Regions from separate parts of the Kluyvera sp. CHPC 1.2972 genome, predicted to be linked through region 1. Evidence: predicted binding sites of a transcription regulator. Region 1 holds the regulator's gene; each other region holds the start of a gene.
What was found. Region 1 encodes CRP, which controls carbon source genes, mostly activating them, when cyclic AMP is high. Its sites were predicted from a motif close to ATGTGANNNNNNTCACAT; they were not measured.
Positions count from the first base shown of each region.

Region 2: the regulator CRP is predicted to act here: its motif matches at 3,790-3,807, upstream of garD (galactarate dehydratase).
Region 3: the regulator CRP is predicted to act here: its motif matches at 2,884-2,901, upstream of hpt (hypoxanthine phosphoribosyltransferase).
Region 4: the regulator CRP is predicted to act here: its motif matches at 2,543-2,560, upstream of aaeR (HTH-type transcriptional activator AaeR).

Region 1 covers NZ_JAPKIB010000002.1:456,636-462,520, reverse strand. The annotation lists gene V6944_RS05625 (hydrolase) at 1-18, shown strand, start outside; gene V6944_RS05620 (YheU family protein) at 15-233, shown strand; gene V6944_RS05615 (phosphoribulokinase) at 299-1,162, shown strand; gene V6944_RS05610 (OsmC family protein) at 1,259-1,663, opposite strand; gene crp (cAMP-activated global transcriptional regulator CRP) at 1,968-2,600, shown strand; gene V6944_RS05600 (YccS/YhfK family putative transporter) at 2,655-4,730, shown strand; gene argD (bifunctional acetylornithine/succinyldiaminopimelate transaminase) at 4,723-5,885, opposite strand, start outside.
Region 2 covers NZ_JAPKIB010000004.1:134,268-140,152, forward strand. The annotation lists gene kbaZ (tagatose-bisphosphate aldolase subunit KbaZ) at 1-964, opposite strand, end outside; gene V6944_RS08935 (DeoR family transcriptional regulator) at 1,233-2,042, shown strand; gene garD (galactarate dehydratase) at 2,097-3,668, opposite strand; gene V6944_RS08945 (MFS transporter) at 4,082-5,422, shown strand; gene garL (2-dehydro-3-deoxyglucarate aldolase) at 5,449-5,885, shown strand, end outside.
Region 3 covers NZ_JAPKIB010000006.1:74,510-80,394, reverse strand. The annotation lists gene V6944_RS11955 (hypothetical protein) at 1-365, shown strand, start outside; gene V6944_RS11950 (glucose/quinate/shikimate family membrane-bound PQQ-dependent dehydrogenase) at 435-2,825, opposite strand; gene hpt (hypoxanthine phosphoribosyltransferase) at 3,030-3,566, shown strand; gene can (carbonate dehydratase) at 3,657-4,319, opposite strand; gene V6944_RS11935 (ABC transporter ATP-binding protein) at 4,421-5,347, shown strand; gene V6944_RS11930 (ABC transporter permease) at 5,344-5,885, shown strand, end outside.
Region 4 covers NZ_JAPKIB010000004.1:26,997-32,881, reverse strand. The annotation lists gene aaeB (p-hydroxybenzoic acid efflux pump subunit AaeB) at 1-1,299, opposite strand, end outside; gene aaeA (p-hydroxybenzoic acid efflux pump subunit AaeA) at 1,305-2,237, opposite strand; gene aaeX (p-hydroxybenzoic acid efflux pump operon protein AaeX) at 2,245-2,448, opposite strand; gene aaeR (HTH-type transcriptional activator AaeR) at 2,578-3,504, shown strand; gene tldD (metalloprotease TldD) at 3,563-5,008, opposite strand; gene yhdP (AsmA2 domain-containing protein YhdP) at 5,110-5,885, opposite strand, start outside.

The DNA of each region.
Region 1 (5,885 bases):
CTAGGAGCAAAAGCATGATGATTCCCTGGCAGGATATCGACCCGGAGACGCTGGATAATCTGATTGAAAGCTTTGTCTTGCGCGAAGGCACTGATTATGGTGAATATGAACGTTCACTTGCGCAAAAGGTCGCCGACGTCAAACACCAGCTACAAACAGGCGAAGCGGTGCTGGTCTGGTCTGAGCTTCACGAGACCGTCAACATCATGCCCCGTAACCAATTTCGCGGTTAACTATACTCTAACGATAGGGAGCGTTTTACCCGCTTCCGTTGTCGTCTGTTCAGGGAGTTATTCGCATGTCTGCCAAACATCCGGTCATTGCCGTTACCGGCTCCAGCGGAGCAGGAACCACCACCACCAGCCTCGCGTTCCGTAAAATCTTTGCTCAGCTCAACCTGCGCGCGGCGGAAGTCGAAGGCGACAGCTTTCACCGCTATACCCGCCCTGAAATGGATATGGCTATCCGCAAGGCCCGTGACCTTGGCCGCCATATCAGCTACTTCGGGCCGGATGCCAACGACTTTGGCCTGCTGGAACAGACCTTTCGCGACTACGGCCTGAACGGGCAAGGGAAATCGCGCAAATACCTGCATACCTACGACGAAGCGGTGCCGTGGAACCAGGTGCCCGGCACGTTTACGCCGTGGCAGCCGCTGCCGGAACCGACCGATGTGCTGTTCTATGAAGGACTGCACGGTGGCGTCGTTACCCCGCAGCACGATGTGGCTCGCCATGTCGATCTGTTGGTCGGCGTGGTACCGATTGTTAACCTGGAGTGGATTCAGAAGATGATCCGCGACACCAGCGAGCGCGGTCACTCCCGCGAAGCGGTGATGGATTCGGTGGTACGGTCGATGGAAGACTACATCAACTTCATTACCCCGCAGTTCTCCCGCACCCATATCAACTTCCAGCGCGTGCCGACGGTCGACACTTCGAACCCGTTTGCGGCAAAAAGCATTCCGTCGCTGGACGAGAGTTTCGTGGTGATTCACTTCCGTAATCTCGACCACATCGACTACCCGTGGCTACTGGCCATGTTGCAGGGTTCATTTATCTCGCATATGAATACGCTGGTCGTTCCCGGCGGGAAGATGGGGCTGGCAATGGAATTAATCATGACGCCGCTGGTGCAGCGGCTGATGGAAGGCAGGAACTAGCATCAAGACCAGGTAGCCCGGACGAGGTGCGCAAGCACCGACGCCGGGAATGGCCCCGGCGTCACTGCGTTCGGCCGGGCTACGTCTGGCATGTAATCAGCCTTCGATCACTTCGTAAGAGTGGGTGATGTTCACCGCTTTTTCGAGCATCAGCGCAACCGAGCAGTATTTCTCAGCAGACAGATCCACCGCGCGTGATACCGCCGCATCCTTCAGATCTTTACCGGTGACGATAAAGTGCAGATTGATGTGCGTAAACAGACGCGGGGCTTCTTCACGACGCTCGGAGGTGAGCTTCACTTCGCAGTCGGTCACGTCATTGCGACCTTTTTGCAGGATGGAGACCACGTCAATCGCGCTGCAACCGCCGGCGGCCATCAGCACCACTTCCATCGGGCTTGGCGCTTTATCGCCAGAGTTACCGTCCATCAAAATTTGGTGGCCTGAAGCTGACTCACCGAGGAAGGTTAACCCCTCAACCCATTTCACACGCGCTTGCATAATATTTAACTCCCAGGTTGCAATTTTCTTCTCAGATTACGCGCACATAACAATTCTCGCAATGGAAGGCGATCGACGTCATGCTGAAGCGAGACACCAGGAGACACACGGCAAAAGCTATGCTAAAACAGTCAGGATGCTACGGTAATACATAAACGTACTGCATGTATGCAGAGGACATCACATTACAGGCTGCGACCCTATTCGACAGCCGACTTCCCAGGTAACGGGAAGGATACTATTGCAACCAGTGGCTGCAATGTTTTTGCCGCTGGGAAGAGCTTATAACAGAGGATAACCGCGCATGGTGCTTGGCAAACCGCAAACAGACCCTACTCTCGAATGGTTCTTGTCTCATTGCCATATTCATAAGTACCCATCGAAGAGCACGCTGATTCACCAGGGTGAAAAAGCAGAGACGCTGTATTACATCGTAAAAGGCTCCGTGGCTGTACTCATCAAGGACGAAGAAGGCAAAGAGATGATCCTCTCTTACCTCAACCAGGGCGATTTTATCGGCGAGCTGGGTCTGTTCGAAGAAGGCCAGGAACGCAGCGCATGGGTACGAGCAAAAACCGCTTGTGAAGTTGCTGAAATCTCTTATAAAAAATTCCGTCAGCTGATCCAGGTTAACCCGGACATTCTGATGCGTCTCTCTTCTCAGATGGCGCGTCGTCTGCAGGTCACTTCCGAAAAAGTCGGTAACCTGGCCTTCCTGGACGTTACCGGTCGTATCGCACAGACCCTGCTGAACCTGGCGAAACAGCCTGATGCTATGACCCACCCAGACGGTATGCAGATTAAAATCACCCGTCAGGAAATCGGTCAGATCGTTGGCTGCTCCCGTGAAACCGTGGGCCGTATTCTGAAAATGCTGGAAGATCAGAACCTGATCTCCGCGCACGGCAAAACCATTGTCGTTTACGGTACCCGCTAATCCGGCCCAAAATGGCGTATTGTGAAAGCAATACGCCATTTTTGTTTTCCCCCTATGTGGCGCAGGCTGATTTACCACCCGGAAGTCAACTATGCACTGCGGCAAACGCTGGTGTTATGCCTGCCGGTTGCCATTGGGCTGCTTCTCGGCCACCTCCAGCAAGGTCTGCTGTTCTCCTTAGTGCCCGCCTGCTGCAATATCGCTGGCCTCGACACGCCGCATAAACGCTTTTTTAAGCGCCTGATTATTGGCGGCTGCCTGTTTGCTGGCTGTAGCCTTGCCGTACAGCTGCTGCTGGAACACGACATTCCCCTACCGTTGATCCTCACCGGGCTGGCGCTGCTGCTGGGCGTCACGGCGGAAATCAGCGCGCTGCACGGGCGGCTGCTGCCCGCCTCGCTGATTGCTTCCATCTTTACCCTAAGCCTGGCGGGAAACATGCCTATATGGGAGCCATTGCTGCTCTACGCGCTGGGCACGCTGTGGTACGGGCTGTTTAACTGGTGGTGGTTCTGGATGTGGCGCGAACAGCCGCTGCGGGAATCGCTGAGCCTGCTCTACCGCCAGCTTGCCGAATACTGCGAGGCCAAATATAGCCTGCTGACCCAGCACACCGATCCGAGCACCGCGCTGCCGCCGCTACTCACTCGCCAGCAGAAAGTGGTGGATCTGATTTCCCAATGCTACCAGCAGTTGCACATGCTTGCGGCTAACCAGCATAACGATTACAAGCGCCTGCTGCGTGCTTTCCAGGTGGGGCTCGATTTACAGGAGCATATCTCCGTCAGCCTGCACCAACCGGAAGAGGTACAAAAGCTGGTTGAACGCAGCCACGCCGAAGCGGTGATCCGCTGGAACGCCCAAACCGTCGCGGCACGCCTGAGGGTACTGGCGGACGACATTCTCTATCATCGCTACCCGACCCGCTTCAATATGGATAAGCAGATCGGCGCGCTGGAAAAAATTGCCGACCAGCATCCGGATAACCCGGTCGGCCAGTTCTGCGCCTGGCATTTCAGCCGCATTGCCCGTGTGCTGCGCTCTCAGCGTCCGCTCTATCCGCGTGACCTGATGGCCGATAAACAGCGCCGCCTGCCGCTGTTCGCCGCGCTTAAAAACTACCTGTCGCTGAAATCCCCGGCTCTGCGCAATGCCGCCCGGCTCAGCGTGATGCTCAGCATCGCCAGCCTGATGGGCGCCGCACTGCACCTACCGAAGCCTTACTGGATCCTGATGACGGTGCTGCTGGTCACGCAGAACGGCTACGGCGCGACCCGTGTGCGTATTTTCCACCGCGCAGCGGGCACGCTGGCGGGGCTGGTGATTGCCGCCGTTGTCCTGCACTTCCACGCGCCGGAAGGGCTGGCGCTGACAGGCATGCTTATCGTCACGCTGGGGAGCTACCTGATTATCCGCCGCCACTATGGCTGGGCCACCGTCGGTTTTACGATTACCGCCGTGTATACCCTGCAGATTCTGACGCTGAACGGCGAGCAGTTTATCGTCGCCCGCTTTATCGACACCATCATCGGCTGCCTGATCGCCTTTGGCGGCATGATCTGGCTGTGGCCACAGTGGCAAAGCGGCCAGCTACGGCAAAACGCTCAGGCGGCGCTGGAGGCAGACCAGGAGGCCATTCGTCTCATCTTAAGCCCCGACCCGCAGGCGCCAAAGCTTGCCTATCAGCGTATGCGCGTCAACCAGGCCCACAACACCCTCTTCAACACGCTGAATCAGGCGATGCAGGAGCCGGGCTTCAACTCGCGTTATCTGGAAGATATGAAGCTGTGGGTCACCCATAGTCAGTTTATCGTCGAGCACATTAATGCCATGACCACGCTAGCGCGCGAGCACAATATGCTGACGCCGGATCTGGCGCAGCAGTATCTGGAATCCTGTGAGGTTGCCCTTCAGCGCTGTCAGCAGCGTCTGGAGTACGATGAGGCAGGAAGTAGCGGTGAGGTGAATATCATGGAGTCGCCGGACGCGCTGTCCCACGGGCCGCTAAGCACCATGGAACAGCATCTTCAGCGTATTCTGGGGCATCTGAGCACCATGCACACCATCTCATCGGTGGCCTGGCGACAGCGCCCCCGTCAGGGAGGCTGGTTAAAACGACGGGCTAGCTAACGATTTTAGCGACCGCCTGAGCGAAGCGCTGCATCCCTTCGTCGATATCCACCTCTTCCACCACCAGCGATGGCGCAAAGCGCATCACATCCGGCCCTGCGTTCAGTACCATCACGCCAACGTCCGCCGCCGCGTAGAGGAAATCACGCGCCCGGCCTTTGTATTTCTCGTTCAGCGCTGCACCAATTAGCAGGCCCATACCGCGCACGTCGCTAAAGACATCGTACTTCGCGTTGATATGTTGAAGGTGCTGCACAAAGCGCTCGCGCTTGGCGTTCACGCCGTTCAGCACTTCCGGGGTGTTGATAATATCGAATGCCGCGCCCGCTACCGCGCAGGCCAGCGGGTTACCGCCGTAGGTAGAGCCATGTGAGCCGACGTGGAATGCGCTGGCAATGTCATTGGTGGTCAGCATCGCGCTCACCGGGAAGCCGCCGCCCAGCGCTTTGGCGCTGGTAAGGATATCTGGCGTTACGCCATAGTGCATATAGGCAAACAGTGAGCCGGTACGCCCCATACCGCTTTGTACTTCATCAAATACCAGCAGCGCCTGATGCTTATCGCACAGGGCGCGCAGGCCCTGTAAGAACTCAGGGGTCGCCGCCAGCACGCCGCCTTCGCCCTGAATCGGCTCAACCACGATGGCGCAGGTATGGTCATCAATCACCGCTTCCACCGCATGCAGGTCGTTAAACGGCACGTGGACGATATCGGCAGGTTTCGGGCCAAAGCCGTCGGAATACTTCGGCTGCCCGCCAACGGAGACGGTAAACAGCGAACGGCCGTGGAAGGCATTATGGAAAGCGATGATTTTCGTTTTGTACGGGCTATGACGGGTGGATGCGTAGTAGCGCGCCAGCTTAAAGGCGGTTTCGTTCGCTTCCGTCCCGGAGTTCATAAACACCACGCGCTCGGCGAAGGTCGCGTCTACCAGCTTCTGGCCCAGACGCAGCGCGGGTTCGTTGGTGAAAACGTTACTGGTGTGCCACAGCGTCTCGCCCTGGGTTTTCAGCGCCTCAACCAGCGCCGGATGACAGTGGCCCAGCGCGGTCACCGCGATACCGCCCGCGAAATCAACGTACTCTTTGCCTTGCTGATCCCACACGCGGCTCCCTTTACCTTTCACCGGAATAAATTCAGCCGGTGCATAGATTG
Region 2 (5,885 bases), on a different contig from region 1:
GGCGATCGAGCATCACGGTTTCAAGGACATGGCGCAGACCAGAGCAGGCTTTGGCGGGAAGCAGTTCCTCTTCAATCGCTGCCAGTGAGAACAGCGCTTCGCGCAGGGCGAAGGTCAGCCCCGGGCCGACTTTCAGAATAGCGAAATGATCTTTCACTAACTGACGCAGCGACTGCGGTGTCTGATAATCCGTGGAGTGGGCTTCGAAGACCAGCGTGTCATAGGCTTCCACCATTCTGCTCAGTGCGACCGCTTTCTGCGGCTGGTAATCAATAATGTGGGTATGGTCAAACTCAACGCCCGGCTGGACAACCAGCGCGATAATGCGTGGCCAGATGGCATCCAGTCCTTGCTTTTCAAACGCATGGTGGTGCGCTTCCAGCGTGGCTCGAGCGGCATCAGGCGTCGTGACGGCGAGTTCAGTTAATGCTTCGTGGGCACCGCCAGGTACGGGAACTTCGGTGCCAATAACGTACACAAGATCCGATTCGCCAAAGTGTTCAGTGCAGGTCTGCTCGGCAATTTTAGCCAGACGAGCCGCGCGCTCGGCAACGATCGCATCGGTTAATGGAACGGGATCGCCCTCGCAGGACATGCTGCAATCGAGGTGGATCTTTTTAAAGCCAGCCGCCACATAGCTTTTGATCAGATCGTCGGCGTTATTCATCGCTTGATCGGCTGGCAGATTTTGCCAGCGGTTAGGACCAAGATGATCGCCCCCCAGAATCAGGCGATCCTGCGGGAAGTGCAGTGAATCAGCCAACTCGCAGACAAAGTGGCGAAAATCCGCCGGGGTCATGCCGGTATAGCCGCCAAACTGATCGACCTGGTTCGACGTTGCTTCAATGAGCAGCGGGGTCTGTTTTGCCTGGGCATAACGAATGGCGGATTCGAGTACCAGTGGATGCGCGGAACAAACGGCATAAATTCCGTTTGTGTTCCCCCGTTTGTGCTGCTCCACCATAGTGGTAAGATATTTCACTTTCCTCTCCAACTCAGATTGTAATGATACTTATCTTTCGTTTTGTTTCATTTAATACTGCGTTACGAGGATTTAAAAATAAAATGAAAGATTTCCATTTTCGGATCTGTTTCACAAAAGAAACATAATGAAAGCTTTCTTGTGAGGGTTTGTCGTCGTACGAGGCCTTTTTAAGGCTTGCATTCCGATAAAAGAAAGGTGTTAATAAGCAAAAAGAAATGAAACGAAAGAATTAATCAAAGGAATCTCTATGAGCAACACCGACTCTTCTGCCGATAAGCGTGTGACCGGAACCAGTGAAAGACGCGAGCAGATTATCCAGCGGTTGCGGCAGCAGGGTAGCGTGCAGGTAAACGATCTTTCTGAATGGTTCGGCGTATCAACGGTAACGATCCGTAACGATCTGGCTTTCCTGGAGAAGCAGGGCATTGCGGTGCGTGCCTACGGCGGCGCACTTATCTGTGATAGCAATACGCCAGCGACCGAACCCTCTGTCGAAGATAAAAGCTCTCTGAATACGGCGGTGAAGCGTAGCATCGCAAAAGCCGCCGTGGAGCTGATCAAACCCGGCCACCGCGTCATTCTTGACTCCGGTACCACTACTTATGAAATTGCCCGGTTGATGCGCCAGCATACGGATGTGATTGCCATGACTAACGGCATGAACGTTGCGAATGCGTTGCTGGAGTCAGAAGGCGTTGAGCTGCTGATGACCGGCGGCCACCTGCGTCGTCAGTCGCAGTCGTTTTACGGCGACCAGGCGGAGCAGTCGTTACAGAATTACCACTTCGACATTCTGTTCCTTGGCGTCGATGCCATTGATCTCGAGCGCGGTATCAGCACGCATAATGAAGACGAAGCCCGGCTTAACCGCCGGATGTGTGAAGTGGCTGAACGCATTGTCGTTGTCACGGATTCGACGAAATTTAACCGCTCCAGCCTGCATAAGATTATTGATACACAGCGCATTGATGTGATTATTGTCGATGAGGGTGTGCCGAATGAAAGTCTGGAAGGGTTGCGTCGACAGGGCATTGAGGTGATTTTGGTGAGCGCATAAAAAACGGGAGGCATGATTGCCTCCCGATGACGTTTTTCATTCAATATCGGGGAATCAGGTCACCGGCGCCGGGTTAAACACCGCCAGCTGGTTATGCAGCCCCCACTGATCCGAGAAGGTTTTCTTCCGCCCGCTCGCGACATCCAGAATAAACTCAAACAGCTTCGTGCCAACATCCTCAATCGTCTCTTCGCCTGTCGCGATGGTCCCGGCGTTAATATCCATTAAGTCATACCAGCGGTTCGCCAGCTCGGTGCGGGTGGCCATCTTAATGACCGGCACGGCCATCAGGCCGTAAGGCGTACCGCGGCCGGTGGTGAAGACCTGCACGGTAATGCCGGAGGCCACCTGTTGGGTGCCGCAGACGAAATCGCTCGCCGGGGTGGCGGCATAAATCAGGCCGCGTTTGGTTGGGCGCTGGCCCGGCGACAGCACTTCCACGATGGCGCTCTTGCCTGATTTGGCAATAGAGCCCAGCGCTTTTTCTACCACGTTTGCCAGACCGCCTTTTTTGTTGCCCGGAGACGGGTTGGCGCTGCGGTCGGTTTGGCCCATATCGAGGTAGTTATCGTACCAGGCCATCTCTTCCAGCAGGCGTTTACCGACCTCTTCGTTGATGGCGCGCGGGGTGAGCAGGTGGATGGCGTCACGCACTTCGGTGACTTCTGAGAACATGACGGTTGCGCCGCAGCGAACCAGCAGATCGGACGCGTAGCCCACTGCCGGGTTGGCGGTGACGCCGGAGAAGGCATCGCTGCCGCCACACTGCATCCCAACGACCAATTCAGACGCCGGGCAAGTTTCACGCTGGCGTTTATTGAGTTTTTCCAGGTGGCGTTCGGCCACCTGCAGAATGTCGTCCACCATTGATCTAAAGCCGACATGCTGTTCGTCCTGCAGGCGCACAATGCTGGCGCTGTCGACCGGGATGCTCTGCACATCTTCGGTCCCTTGCAGCAGGCGTTCTGGCTGCAGTTTTTCGCAGCCGAGGCCGACCACCATCACTTCGCCGCCAAAGTTCGGGTTCAGGGCGAGGTTATGGATGGTGCGGATCGGCACGATGGCCGCCGGGGCATTAATCGCCACGCCGCAGCCGTACAGGTGGTTAAGGCCTACCACGCCATCGACGTTCGGGTATTTTGGCAGCAGATCGCGTTCAATAATCTTGACCACGTAATCCACCACGCCCGCCACGCAGTGCACGCTGGTGGAGATGCCCAGCAGGTTTTTCGTGCCGACGCTGCCGTCGGCGTTGCGGTAGCCTTCGAAGGTGTAGCCTTCCAGCGGCGGCAGCGCTTCCGGCACTTTGGTGGCTAGCGGGAGCGTGTTCAACGGCGGCGCTTCCGGCAGAATGACCGTGGACTCATCAATCCAGCTGCCCTTCACGATATCGCGAACGGCATAGCCGATGACCTCGCCGTAGCGGATAATCTCGCCACGTTCGGGAATATCCACCAGAGCCACTTTATGCCCCTGGGGAATATGTTCAATTAATTCCAGACCATCAGGAAAACGCGTTCCTGCTTTTAATCCGTTATCGTTAACAATAATCGCCACATTATCAGTGTCGTGCACTTTAATATAAAAAGCAGTCGGCGATTCTTGTCTGATTTCAATGTTAGCCATTGTCCAGTATTCTCCAGCCAGCGGGGCAAAAAATAAAAGATATAAGTGTTAGGGTTTTCATTATTGAAAATAAGAACACTTTGATTATGGAATAAAGCATGTCAGGTGTTGAAGTTTAAAAATGTGATAAAGATCACTTATTATCGTGATGCCGCTTGGCGCAAGGGTATCAAAGCGTGAAATTGTGCATCAGCGCCCAGTGTTGTGTGCATATGTATAACTAAAAGATTTTTTTAAGCATTGAAATTGTGTTTTTGCACAATGTCTGGCGCTGATTTCCTGATTATACTGAATCCCGATTTCATAGTGACTTATTTGTTTTTTAGCCGCTTGTTATCAATAAATAATCAGCGAAATACTGCCTTAATAATAACAATATAATTAAGGCGCTCTGTGCCCCCGAGGATAATAAAATGATACATGATACAGCTGATGTTTCTGGATCAACGAAAGGAATGCCGACTCGTTATTTAATTTTGTTAGTTATTTTTATTGTTACGGCCGTTAACTATGCTGACCGTGCCACACTCTCCATTGCCGGTACATCGGTGGCGAAAGAGCTGGGGCTTAGCGCGGTAGAAATGGGGTATATCTTCTCTGCGTTCGGTTGGGCTTATTTGCTCATGCAGATCCCCGGTGGTTGGTTACTGGATAAATTTGGTTCGAAGAAAGTGTACACCTACAGCCTGTTCTTCTGGTCGCTGTTCACTTTCCTGCAGGGCTTTGTTGGTTTCTTCCCATTAGCGTGGGCAGGCATCTCCATGTTCTTTATGCGCTTTATGTTGGGTTTCTCCGAAGCGCCATCTTTCCCTGCGAACGCCCGTATCGTGGCGGCCTGGTTCCCGACCAAAGAACGCGGTACCGCATCCGCTATCTTTAACTCCGCGCAGTATTTCTCGTTAGCGCTGTTCTCTCCGCTGCTGGGTTGGCTGACCTTCGCCTGGGGCTGGGAACACGTCTTTACCGTCATGGGCGTGATTGGCTTAGTGCTGACCGGGATGTGGGTGAAGTTTGTTCACAACCCAACCGACCATCCACGTATGTCCAAAGACGAGCTGAAGTTTATTGCGGATAACGGCGCCGTGGTTGATATGGACCATAAAAAGCCGGGCAGCGATGCGGCAAAAGGTCCGAAGCTGGAGTACATCAAGCAGTTACTCAGCAGCCGTATGATGTTAGGGATCTTCTTTGGTCAGTACTTCCTGAACACCATTACCTGGTTCTTCCTCACCTGGTTCCCGATTTACCTGGTGCAGGATAAAGGGATGTCGATTCTGAAAGTAGGGCTTGTGGCGTCTATCCCGGCGCTGTGTGGCTTTGCCGGTGGCGTGCTGGGCGGTCTGTTCTCTGACTACCTGATCCGCCGCGGCTGTACGCTGACCTTTGCTCGTAAGCTGCCTATCGTGCTGGGCATGCTGTTGGCATCGACGATTATTCTGTGTAACTACACCGATAACACCGCGCTGGTGGTAACCCTGATGGCGCTGGCATTCTTCGGTAAAGGCTTTGGTGCACTCGGCTGGCCGGTTATCTCCGATGTGGCACCGAAAGAGATTGTTGGGCTGTGCGGCGGGCTGTTTAACGTCTTCGGCAACGTGGCGTCTATCGTCACTCCGCTGGTGATTGGCTATATCGTGAGTGAGCTGCACTCCTTTAATGGCGCACTGATTTTTGTAGGCTGCTCTGCGCTGATGATGATGGTTTGCTACCTGTTCGTGGTAGGCGACATCAAACGTCTGGAACTGCGTAAGTAAGCCACGACTAACTTAAGGTAATGAAAATGGATAACGCGATTTTCCCTAACAAATTCAAAGCGGCACTGGCTGCCAAACAGGTTCAGATTGGCTGCTGGTCCGCACTCTCCAGCCCAATCAGCACTGAAGTGTTAGGACTGGCTGGTTTCGACTGGCTGGTACTGGACGGTGAGCATGCGCCGAACGACGTGACGACGCTCATCCCGCAGTTGATGGCCTTAAAAGGCAGCGCGAGCGCACCGGTGGTGCGTATCCCGACCAACGAGCCGGTGATTATCAAGCGTATGCTGGATATCGGTTTCTACAACTTCCTGATTCCATTCGTAGAAACCGAAGAAGAAGCCGCGCAGGCGGTCTCTTCTACTCGCTATCCGCCAGAAGGCATTCGCGGTGTATCCGTTTCGCATCGCGGCAACATGTTTGGCACCGTGCCGGATTACTTCGCGCAGTCCAATAAGAACAT
Region 3 (5,885 bases), on a different contig from region 1:
TTAAATACCCTTCTGAAAACCGCCCGCAGGTGATCTATGGCGATGAACGCGGTAAAGCATCTTTAGGCCTCAGCAACGGCCGTCATGCGTTGCCCGCAGATAAGCTCGACGTGGCAAAGGATGCGACGCTGAAAATGCTGAATAATTTTAAACCGAAGGCGGAAGCGGTCACGGTGGATGGGCATAAGGCGTGGTTGATTACCTTCCGCTCTCAGGCACCGGATACTGACATTTTGAATATGCTGCTGGTGACGTCAGAAAACGATAAGGCCGTGCAGGCCGCGTTTAACATGACAAAAGATTTGGAAGGGCAGTATAAGGATGTGGCCAGGGCTTCGCTGCTGTCGATTAAGTTTGATAAGTAAATCGGCCGGGCCACAACATTCGTAGCCCGGGCGAGGCGTTTACGCCGACCCCGGGGTCGGCGCTAACGCTTACTTCACGTCGTCAGGTAACGCATAGGCAACGATGTAATCACCCATCTTCGTACCAAACGATCCGTGACCGCCTGCGGAAATGACCACGTACTGCTTGCCATTCACCTCATAGGTCATCGGCGTCGCCTGACCGCCTGCTGGCAGACGACCCTGCCACAGTTTCTCACCGTTGCTCATGTTGTAAGCACGCAGGTAGTTATCGGCGGTGGCGGCGATAAACAGCACGTTACCGGCCGTGGAGATTGGGCCACCCAGCATTGGCATACCCATATTGAACGGCAGCGGAACCGGCAGTGGGAACGGCAGGCTATCCTGCGGTGTACCCAGACGTTTTTTCCACACCACTTCGTTAGTTTTCAGATCCAGCGCTGAGATATAACCCCAGGCTGGCTGTTTGCACGGCAGGCCAAACGGTGACAGGAACGCGTTCAGCGTCACGCCAAACGGCACGCCGTACTGCGGCTGAATACCAGACTCGGTACCGCTCGACTTCGCATCCTTTGGTGGTTCCATCGGGTTGCCAGGACCGCGTGGGATCAGCTTCGACACGAACGGCAGCGCCATCGGGTTAGCAATCGCCACCTGGCGGTTAGGGTCAACGGAGATGCCGCCCCATTCGAACATCCCCAGGTTACCTGGGAACACCAGTGTGCCCTGCTCAGACGGCGGGGTGAAGATGCCTTCATAGCGCAACTGATGGAACATTACGCGGCACACCAGTTGGTCGAACATGGTGGCGCCCCACATGTCCGCACCGGTCAGATCTTTCTTCGGACGGAAGCTCAGATCGGAGAACGGCTGGGTTTTGGTGACGTAGTCGCCTTTGGCTGCACCCTGAGGAACCGGTTTTTCCGGTGCCGGCACAACCAGTTCGCCGTTACGGCGGTCGAGCACGAAGATATTACCGGTTTTCGCCGGGGCGTAGATTACCGGTACTGTCTTACCGTCAACGCTGATATCTGCCAGCGTTGGCTGGGACGGCATGTCCATATCCCACAGGTCGTGGTGAACGGTCTGGTAGCTCCAGGCAAGCTTACCGGTGGTGGCATTCAGCGCCACAATTGAGCTCGCGTAGCGTTCCTGCTCTGGCGTACGGTTGCCACCCCAGATATCCGGTGTGGTCACGCCCATCGGCAGATAGACCAGATCCAGCTTCGCATCATAGGCCGCTGGCGCCCAGGAGTTCGGCGAGTTGAAGGTATAATGCGAACCCGCTGGCGGGATAGCGTTTGGATCTTTTGCACCCGGGTCAAACGCCCACAGCAGCTTACCGCTGTTAACGTCAAAGCCGCGAATAACGCCAGATGGCTCACGGGTCGAGAAGTTATCGGTGACTGCACCGGCAATTACGATGACTTTATCGGTGATAATCGGCGGTGAAGTCGGTTCGTACATACCCGGCGTGGTGACCGGCATGTCGGTTTGCAGATTGAGAATGCCTTTGTTAGCAAAGCTCTCGCATAGCTTACCGGTGTCGGCGTTGAGGGCGAAGATACGGCCATCGTTTACCGGCAGGATAATGCGGCGAGGACAGTCGGCAACCACGTCAGGTGACGCGTTTGCGGCGGTCGCTTCATGGTAAGAGACGCCACGGCAGGTCACGTGCTGGAAGCTAGGGTCAGTGCCGAGTTGCGGGTCAAAGTGCCATTTCTCTTTACCGGTCGCTGCATCCAGGGCAAACACGCGCTGGTGAGCGGTACAGAGGTAGAGCATATTACCAATCTTGATCGGGGTGACTTCGTTAGTGATTTCACCCGGATCGTTTGGCTGCTTCAGGTCGCCGGTGCGGAATACCCAGGCTTCCTTCAGGTTATGTACGTTGTCGGCATTAATCTGCTTCAACGGCGAGAAGCGCTGGCCTTCCTGGTTACGCCCATAGGCTGGCCAGTCCTGGTCTGCGACCTGAGAGATTGGCTCGGCCGGTGTGGCGTCTGCGCTCAGCGTCCCGTTCACCTCCTGCGGGTCGTGGAAACCGGCCCAGGTGAGGATACCGGCGCTGATAATCAGCGCGACGAGCAGCGCCGCGACGGCTCCGCTTGACGGCACCACCAGACGGCGCCAGACAAACGGCAAAATCAGCCAGACGCCGAAGATAACCAGCACGTCGCTGCGCGGTGTGAGTGCCCAGAAGTCGAAGCCGACTTCCCACACGCCCCATACCATGGTTGCCAGCAGCAGTACGGCGTAAAGCCACAGTGCTGAACGCTTAGCGCGCCAGAGCTGTGCCGTAATGCCCAGCATCACCAGGCCAGCGATAGGGTAGTACCAGGAACCCCCAATCGCGACCAGCCATACGCCGCCAATCAGTAGATACAAGCCGCAGAACGCCGCAAAGAGGGCGGTTAGCCTCCCGAGCAGTCCTGGACGTTGATGATTTGTTTCAGCCATAGAAAAGTGTCCGTTTGTTTGTTAATTATTGCTTTCATTTCATTATAGGATTTAACAAGTGTGATCGAAATCACAAATTGAGCTTTATTATCGAATTAGCCGCGTCAATCGTTTTGCTGGTATACTTTCACGCTTGCTGATCAACCTCGCGGCTCTGGGTTAACGGGTTGAGTGATTTACATTTAAAATCATGTGGTTAGTTAAATGAAACATACTGTTGAAGTGATGATCCCGGAAGCGGAGATCAAGGCGCGTATCGCTGAACTGGGTCGTCTGATTAACGAGCGTTATAAAGACAGCGGTAGCGAAATGGTGTTAGTCGGTCTGCTGCGCGGCTCGTTCATGTTCATGGCTGACCTGTGCCGTGAAGTACAGGTTCCGCACGAAGTCGATTTTATGACGGCATCCAGCTATGGCAGCGGTATGTCCACCACCCGCGACGTGAAAATCCTCAAAGATCTCGATGAAGATATCCGCGGTAAAGATGTGCTGATCGTTGAAGACATCATCGACTCCGGCAATACGCTGTCGAAAGTGCGTGAGATTCTGAGCCTGCGTGAGCCGAAGTCGCTGGCAATTTGTACGCTGCTGGATAAACCAACCCGTCGCGAAGTTGAAGTGCCGGTTGAGTTTGTCGGCTTCTCCATCCCGGACGAATTCGTGGTGGGTTACGGTATTGACTATGCTCAGCGCTATCGCCATCTGCCATATGTTGGCAAAGTGGTGCTGTTAGACGAGTAAGTTTGCAGGTAGCCCGGACGAGGCGGAACGCCGACTCCGGGACACGCCCGACGTCACTGCGTTCGGCCGGGCGACAAGGGATGATTTCCCTTACTTATGATTGATATGCTTTAACTTGAGGTTGGAAATCCCGTGGCGGTAACGCTGCTCGAGGGTTTCGCGGCTGACAGCGGTTACATCGAGATCGCGCAGTAGGCCGTCGTGAATACCGTATGCCCAACCGTGAATCATCACCTTTTGCCCACGTTTCCATGCCGATTGCATAATCGTCGAGTGGCCCAGGTTGTAGACCTGCTCCATCACGTTCAGCTCGCATAGCGTATCCATACGGCGTTCCGGCGGCATCTCGCCCAGCAATGAACTATGTTTGAACCAGATATCGCGAATGTGTAGCAGCCAGTTGTCGATTAACCCCAGTTCCGGGTTTTCAACCGCCGCCTGTACGCCACCACAGCCATAGTGTCCGCAGATAATAATGTGTTCAACTTCCAGCACATCAACGGCATACTGCACCACGGAAAGGCAGTTGAGATCGGTGTGGATAACCAGGTTTGCGACGTTACGGTGAACGAACAGTTCGCCAGGCTCAAGCCCGGTCAGACGTTCGGCGGGGACGCGGCTGTCAGAACAGCCAATCCATAAAAAACGGGGTTTTTGTGCTTGGGACAGTTTTTCAAAAAAACCGGGATCCTCTTCTATCAGCATCTTTGACCATAGTGCATTGTTGCTGATGAGTGTATCTATGTCGTTCATGGAAGCGGTAACCCAGTAATTTTCGTTGGGTTAATATAGGGCAACTCCTGATTTATTAAAACTAAATATCAAGTATCAGAATGTAAGGTAAGCGAAAATCTATGACCATTGCACTGGAATTAGAGCAACTGACAAAGACTTATCCTGGCGGCGTACAGGCGCTGCGTGGGATCGATCTGCAAGTCGAAGCCGGTGATTTCTACGCGCTTCTGGGGCCGAACGGGGCGGGTAAATCGACGACCATCGGGATTATCAGTTCGCTGGTGAATAAAACCTCCGGGCGCGTGAGCGTATTTGGTTATGACCTGCAAAAAGATGTGGTCAACGCCAAACGCCAGCTCGGGCTGGTGCCGCAGGAGTTCAACTTCAACCCGTTTGAAACCGTGCAGCAAATCGTCGTGAACCAGGCGGGCTACTACGGCGTTGAGCATAAAGAAGCGGTCATCCGCAGCGAAAAATACCTGAAGCAGCTCGATTTGTGGGAAAAACGCAACGAACGCGCGCGGATGCTCTCCGGTGGGATGAAACGTCGCCTGATGATTGCCCGTGCGCTGATGCACGAGCCGAAGCTGCTGATCCTCGACGAACCGACCGCCGGCGTAGACATTGAGCTGCGCCGTTCCATGTGGGGCTTCCTCAAAGATCTTAACGATAAAGGCACCACCATCATTCTGACCACTCACTATCTGGAAGAGGCAGAAATGCTGTGCCGTAATATCGGCATCATCCAGCGCGGTGAACTGGTAGAGAACACCTCGATGAAAGCGTTGCTCTCTAAGCTGAAGTCAGAAACCTTTATTCTCGACCTGGCGCCGAAAAGCCCGCTGCCGAAGCTCGAAGGTTACAAGCACACGCTGGTGGATACCTCGACGCTGGAAGTCGAAGTGCTGCGCGAGCAGGGGATTAACAGCGTCTTTGCGCAGTTGAGTGCGCAGGGCATCCAGGTACTGAGTATGCGTAACAAAGCGAACCGCCTTGAAGAGCTGTTTGTGTCGCTGGTTCATGAAAAACAAGGAGATCGCGCATGATGCAGCTTTACTGGGTTGCGCTGAAAAGCATCTGGGCAAAAGAGATCCACCGCTTTATGCGTATCTGGATCCAGACGCTGGTGCCGCCTGTCATCACCATGACGCTGTACTTTATTATCTTCGGCAACCTGATCGGCTCCCGTATTGGTGAAATGCACGGCTTTACCTACATGCAGTTTATCGTGCCGGGCCTGATCATGATGGCGGTGATCACCAACGCTTATGCCAACGTGGCCTCGTCGTTCTTTAGCGCCAAGTTCCAGCGCAATATTGAAGAGCTGCTGGTGGCACCAGTGCCAACGCACGTCATCATCGCTGGGTTTGTCGGCGGCGGCGTGGCGCGCGGCCTGTGCGTGGGGATTCTGGTGACGGCGATTTCGCTGTTCTTCGTGCCGTTCCAGGTTCACTCGTGGGTGTTCGTGGCGCTGACGCTGATACTGACCGCGGTGCTGTTCTCGCTTGCCGGCCTGCTTAACGCGGTTTTCGCCAAGACCTTCGATGACATCAGCCTGATCCCTACCTTCGTGCTGACGCCGCT
Region 4 (5,885 bases), on a different contig from region 1:
CATGCTCTGTTGGGTCGCGGGAATGATGATCAGGAAATAGAGCGCCCCCAGCGGCAGCGCCGCGATGGTGCCGTAGATAAAGTCTATCGCCACCATGCGCGGGTTCGGCAGGCGCATCGCCAGCGAGGTGACCACGGCGATCATCACCATCGCCCCGCTACCGGATGTCCAGCCGGTCCACAGCCAGAACAGAATGCCCAGCGCACAGGAGAGCGTGGTGCGCCAGAAGTTAATCATCGCGTGGTGACGCTCGGCGGATTCCGGACGCACCACCACTTCACTTTGCAGGATCTCTTCTTCGCGGGCGCTGATTTTGGCATTGCCAATCACCCCACGCTTGAGCAGCAGATAACGCGTCGCGGCCCCCACCCAGCTGTAGATAGTGACCGGCGTATCGTGCTCGCCCGTCCACGCCAGCACGCGGCGCATCCGTTTTAGCTGACGATGAACATCCTGCACCGTCTCAACCGGCGCTTCGAACAGCTCGCGATAGGCGTCAGTGACCAGCTCAGGCCGCGAGTTTTGCATGATGAAGGTTTCACAGGCCTGGGTCACCATGGTCAGCGAAACGGTGTTCAGCGCCTTCAGGCGGCGGTTGGCCCACGCCCAGCGTGAGGACTCCATGTTCAGGTTGCTGCGCATCCCTTCCAGCGCCGCCGTACGACGCAGCAGCGCCAGCCAGGCCTTGTCCATTTCATCGCTGTCACCGTGCTTGATACACAGCTGCATCAGGCGATATTGATCGATGAGGATGCCGTCGAGTTCGTTATCGATCTCTTTTTTGATCGATCGCGGCGAAAACAGGAGATCGGCGACGATCGCACAGATAATCCCCAGCACGATCTCGCTGCAGCGTTCAACGGCAAACTGCGGCGTCAGTAGCGGTTCGGCCTGAATGGTGATGACGATAATCAGCGCCGTGTAGCCGGACAGCCCCCAGGCATAGGAGTTCTCCACGCGCACCAGCGACGAAATCCAGGTACAGAAACCGGCCCAAATACTGCAGACCAGCAGCATCAGCAGCGGCGCACGAATCATGGTGATGATAATCACCAGCGCCGCAATACAGCCGATAAAGGTGCCGACAATACGCAGCATCCCGCGATAGCGAATCGCCCCTGCATAGGGTTCCCCACCTGCGGCAAAGGCCGGGCCAGCCGCCACGATGGCGGCAGTCAGTACCGCCCAGCGGGGCGTTTCAAGCTGAAAGTGAAAGCCGACGAACAGCGCCAGCACCACCGCGCACGCCAGTTTGACGGCAAAGCGGATGTGCTGGTTGGCAATACTAAAAATGCCCATGGCGATTAACCGAACTCACGCAGACGCAGCGCTAACTTCTGGAAGAAGCTCATGCGGCTGGCATCGCGATCTTTCTCGCCAGTAATGACCACCGTGGCGGTAGTCCCCGCAGGCCACAGGTTGCCTGTCTGTTCATCCAGACGAATACGCACCGGCACACGCTGAGCCAGACGAACCCATTCGAGGTTGGAGTCGATGGTCGCCATCCCTTTGCTGTCAACGCTGCTGCTGGCGTTCGTCACGCCTGCCGCGACACTATCAACGGTGCCTTTAATCACATGGTTGCTGCCCAGCGGGGTAATTTCGGCACGGTAGCCCGGACGCACGCTTGAGAGCTTGGTCTCTTCAAGGTAGGCCATCACGTAGAAGGAATGCTGTTTAACCAGCGCCACCGCCGTCGAGCCGCGGGTGATAAATTCACCAGCATAGACGTTAAGGTTAGTCACCCAGCCATCTGCCGGGGCACGGATCACCGTACGGTCAAGGTCAAGGCGCGCCAGGTCGCGGGTCGCCTGCGCTTTAGCAAGCTGGTGCAGCACGGTTTGTAGAACGTTATTGGATTGGTCAATCTCTTCGCGCGACATCGCGATGACGCCCAGCTTATTTCGACGCCCGGCTTCACGACTTTTTTCATCGGCCAGCGCTTTATAATAGGCCACATCTGCGTCAGCCTCTTCCAGCGCCTTCTTGTAGCGCGGCTGATCAATGATAAACAGCACCTGATTTTTGCTAACCAGTTGGTTATCCTTGACCTCAACGTCGGTAATCAGGCCGGAAACGTCAGGGGCAATAGCAACAACGTCCGCGCTAAAACGCGCATCGCGCGTCCACGGAGATTCGGTGTAATAGACCCAGGCGCGGAAAATAGCGATGAACGCCAGGATGACCAGTATCACCGTAATAGCGGTGCGGGAGATTTTTCTTGTTAGTGTTTTCACATCTACCTCAGACGAACAAACGTGATATTAGATAAAACAGGCAGCAGTACAGTGCGGTGTTGAACAACGCAGGATGCCAGACAAAGTCGTAGATCCCGGTCGGCGTCAGCACGCGACGCACCAACCAAAAAATGGCGAGCGATAAGAGCAGCTCAAAGAAAATCGGCGGGAATGAGAGACCGAAAATCACGATGACAGGAAACAGGCTCATGTTGACCTTACTAGACTAGCGTGCAGGTGAGATTGGAACTTTAATTATTCAGCTAACAGTATTTTAACGTAACTGTTATCGCCTTATCTACATAGTGTGATGCAAATCACTTTTAAGCCAGAGTGAACAATGGAACGACTAAAACGGATGTCGGTGTTTGCCAAAGTAGTCGAGCAAGGCTCCTTTACCGCCGCGGCGCGCCAGCTACAAATGAGCGTTTCGTCCATCAGCCAGACTGTCTCTAAACTGGAAGATGAGCTGCAGGTCAAACTGCTTAACCGGAGTACTCGCAGCATTGGCTTAACCGAAGCCGGTAAAATTTACTACCAGGGCTGCCGACGCATGCTGTTAGAAGTTCAGGATGTGCACGAGCAGCTTTACGCCTTTAACAACACGCCAATTGGGACGCTGCGCATTGGTTGTTCTTCAACTATGGCACAAAATGTCCTCGCTGCCATGACGGCGGAGATGCTGAAAGAGTATCCAGGATTAACGGTGAATCTGGTGACGGGAATTCCGGCGCCGGACCTGATTGCCGATGGGCTGGACGTGGTGATCCGCGTGGGCGCGCTGCAGGACTCCAGCCTCTTCTCCCAACGCCTTGGCAGCATGCCGATGGTCGTCTGCGCATCGAAGAAATACCTCGCGCAGTATGGCGTGCCCGAAAAGCCGGCGGACCTGAGCAACCATTCGTGGCTGGAATATAGCGTACGTCCCGATAACGAATTTGAGCTGATTGCCCCCGAAGGGCTGTCGACAAAGCTGCTGCCGGAAGGCCGATTCGTGACTAACGATCCGATGGCCATCTCTCGTTGGTTGGTGGCCGGTGCGGGCATTGCCTACGTGCCGCTGATGTGGGTGATCAATGAGATCAACAGCGGTGAGCTGGAGATCTTATTCCCGCGCTATCAGTCCGATCCTCGTCCGGTGTACGCGCTGTATACCGAAAAGGACAAGCTGCCGCTGAAGGTGCAGGTCTGTATTAACTATCTGACCGACTATTTTGTCGAAGTGGCGAGGTTATTCCAGGAAATGCGGGGAAGAAGGAAGGAATAGCCGTAGGCCGGATAAGCAAACATCAATGCACCTCAAAATGAGGTGCATTTTTTTCAGGTCAGGCAGTGCCGCCCACCGTTAAATTGTCCACTTTCAGGGTTGGCTGGCCGACGCCAACCGGCAGGCTCTGGCCTTCTTTGCCACAGACGCCTACACCGTTATCCAGCTTCAGATCGTTACCGACCATGGAAACCTGCTGCATAGTTTCGATACCGGAACCGATAAGCGTCGCCCCTTTCACCGGTTTGGTCACCTTACCGTTTTCAATCAGATAGGCTTCCGAGGTGGAGAAGACAAACTTGCCGGAAGTGATATCCACCTGGCCGCCGCCAAAGTTTGGCGCGTAGAGGCCGTACTCGACGGATTCAATGATCTCCTGCGGCGTGGATTTCCCGGCCAGCATGTAGGTGTTGGTCATACGCGGCATCGGCAGGTGCGCGTAGGATTCGCGGCGGCCGTTACCGGTAGGCGCAACGCCCATCAGACGAGCATTAAGCTTGTCCTGCATATAACCTTTGAGGATCCCGTTTTCGATCAGCACGTTGTACTGGCCCGGTGTCCCTTCATCGTCGATCGCCACGGAGCCGCGACGATCGGACATCGTGCCATCATCAACGATAGTACAGAGTTCAGAAGCCACCAGCTGGCCCATCTGGCCGCTGAAGACTGAGGTGCCGCGACGGTTGAAGTCACCTTCAAGACCGTGACCGACCGCTTCGTGCAGCAGTACGCCCGGCCAGCCCGCGCCCAGCACAACCGGCAGCGTGCCCGCAGGTGCAGCCACCGCAGAGAGATTCACCAGCGCCATGCGCACCGCTTCTTTCGCCCAGGCATCGGCGCGCACTTCACCGTCGAGGTCGGCAAGGAAGTAGTCATAGCCAAAACGACCGCCGCCACCGCTGGCGCCACGCTCGCGTTTACCGTCGTCTTCCACCTGCACGCTAACCGACAGGCGTACCAGCGGGCGCACGTCGGCGGCCAGCGTACCGTCGGTCGCAGCAACCAGAATCAGTTCATAGACGCCGGTCAGGCTCGCCGTCACTTCCTGCACGCGGTGGTCCGCCGCACGCGCGACGCTGTCAACACGGCGCAGAATATCCAGCTTCTCTTCGCGGGTCATGCTTTGCAGCGGATCCAGCGAGGTATAAAGCGCCGGGTGTTCTACCGCACCCAGCGTCTGCACTTTACCATTGCCCGCATCGCGCACGATGGTGCGTGCCGCCTGCGCACTCTGTTCCAGCGCCAGCAGGCTAATCTGGTCGGCGTAAGCGAAACCGGTTTTCTCACCGCTCACTGCACGCACCCCAACGCCATGGTCGATATTGTAAGAACCATCTTTAATGATGCGATCTTCTAAAACCCAGGATTCGTGGTAGCTGGACTGAAAATAGAGATCGCCATAGTCCAGACGGCGCTCCGTGAGTTGACCAAGAATGGCGAACAGATCCTGATGATTCAGGCCGTTCGCTGCCAGCAATTGTTCACTTACCAGGTTTAGACTCATTATTTCGCTACTCGTTAATGGCCCGCGCGCCTCACGCATTTCGGGCCGGTATTCCGGGTGTTTGTCTTATGAGATTGAGGCAATTCAAGGCTTGCGTCAAATCATGGCTTTTTGCCGCTGCGCGCCTGGCGCAGCACTTCGTTAATCTGTGGCTTATCAATCGGGCCGGTGATGCGATAGCGCAGTATCGACACTTTGTTCCACAGCGGCCCCAATACTTTGGTCGCGGCAAACACCGCTGCGCCGATAATCGGGTTCACCGCGAACGCCGTCGCCACGCTGACCGTCGCCGAAATTTCCGGCGCAACGATGGCTTCCATATCCAGCTCGCGGCGCACCAGGTTAACCGACCCTTTCATGGCGATATCCGCCTCCAGGCCGTCCACCAACGTATCATCCGTGTTCAGTACGCCGTCTTTGATCCACGCGGTGCTGCGGATGGAGTCAAAGTAGAAGCCTTCGCTGAAGGTGTCGCTAAAGTCAAAACGCAGTTTACGCAGCAGCGCATCGACGCTCAGCAGACGCAGCAGCTGTCCGGCATGTCCAGTCGAGAGATCGGTAAACTGCCCTTTGCTAACGTGTGATTTCAGGATCCCGTTAAGCGAAGCGACGTCCGGCTGCCACGGTTTATCGCGCCAATGTAAATCGTAGTCTACATCAACGGAAGAATCGCGAATCGGCGTCGAAACCCCGAAGAAAGCCGTGGCCTCATCAATCTTGTTGCCGTGAATTTTGCCTTTCAACGACGTACGCTGCCCGGATGGCGAGTTCACCCAAACGCCATCGGCGGTCAAGCGGCCAAAGCCAGTGTCCACCAGCCCGTTGGCAAGAGTTAAGGTGTCGCCCTTGATGTTGAAGTCACCATCAATGCGACCAT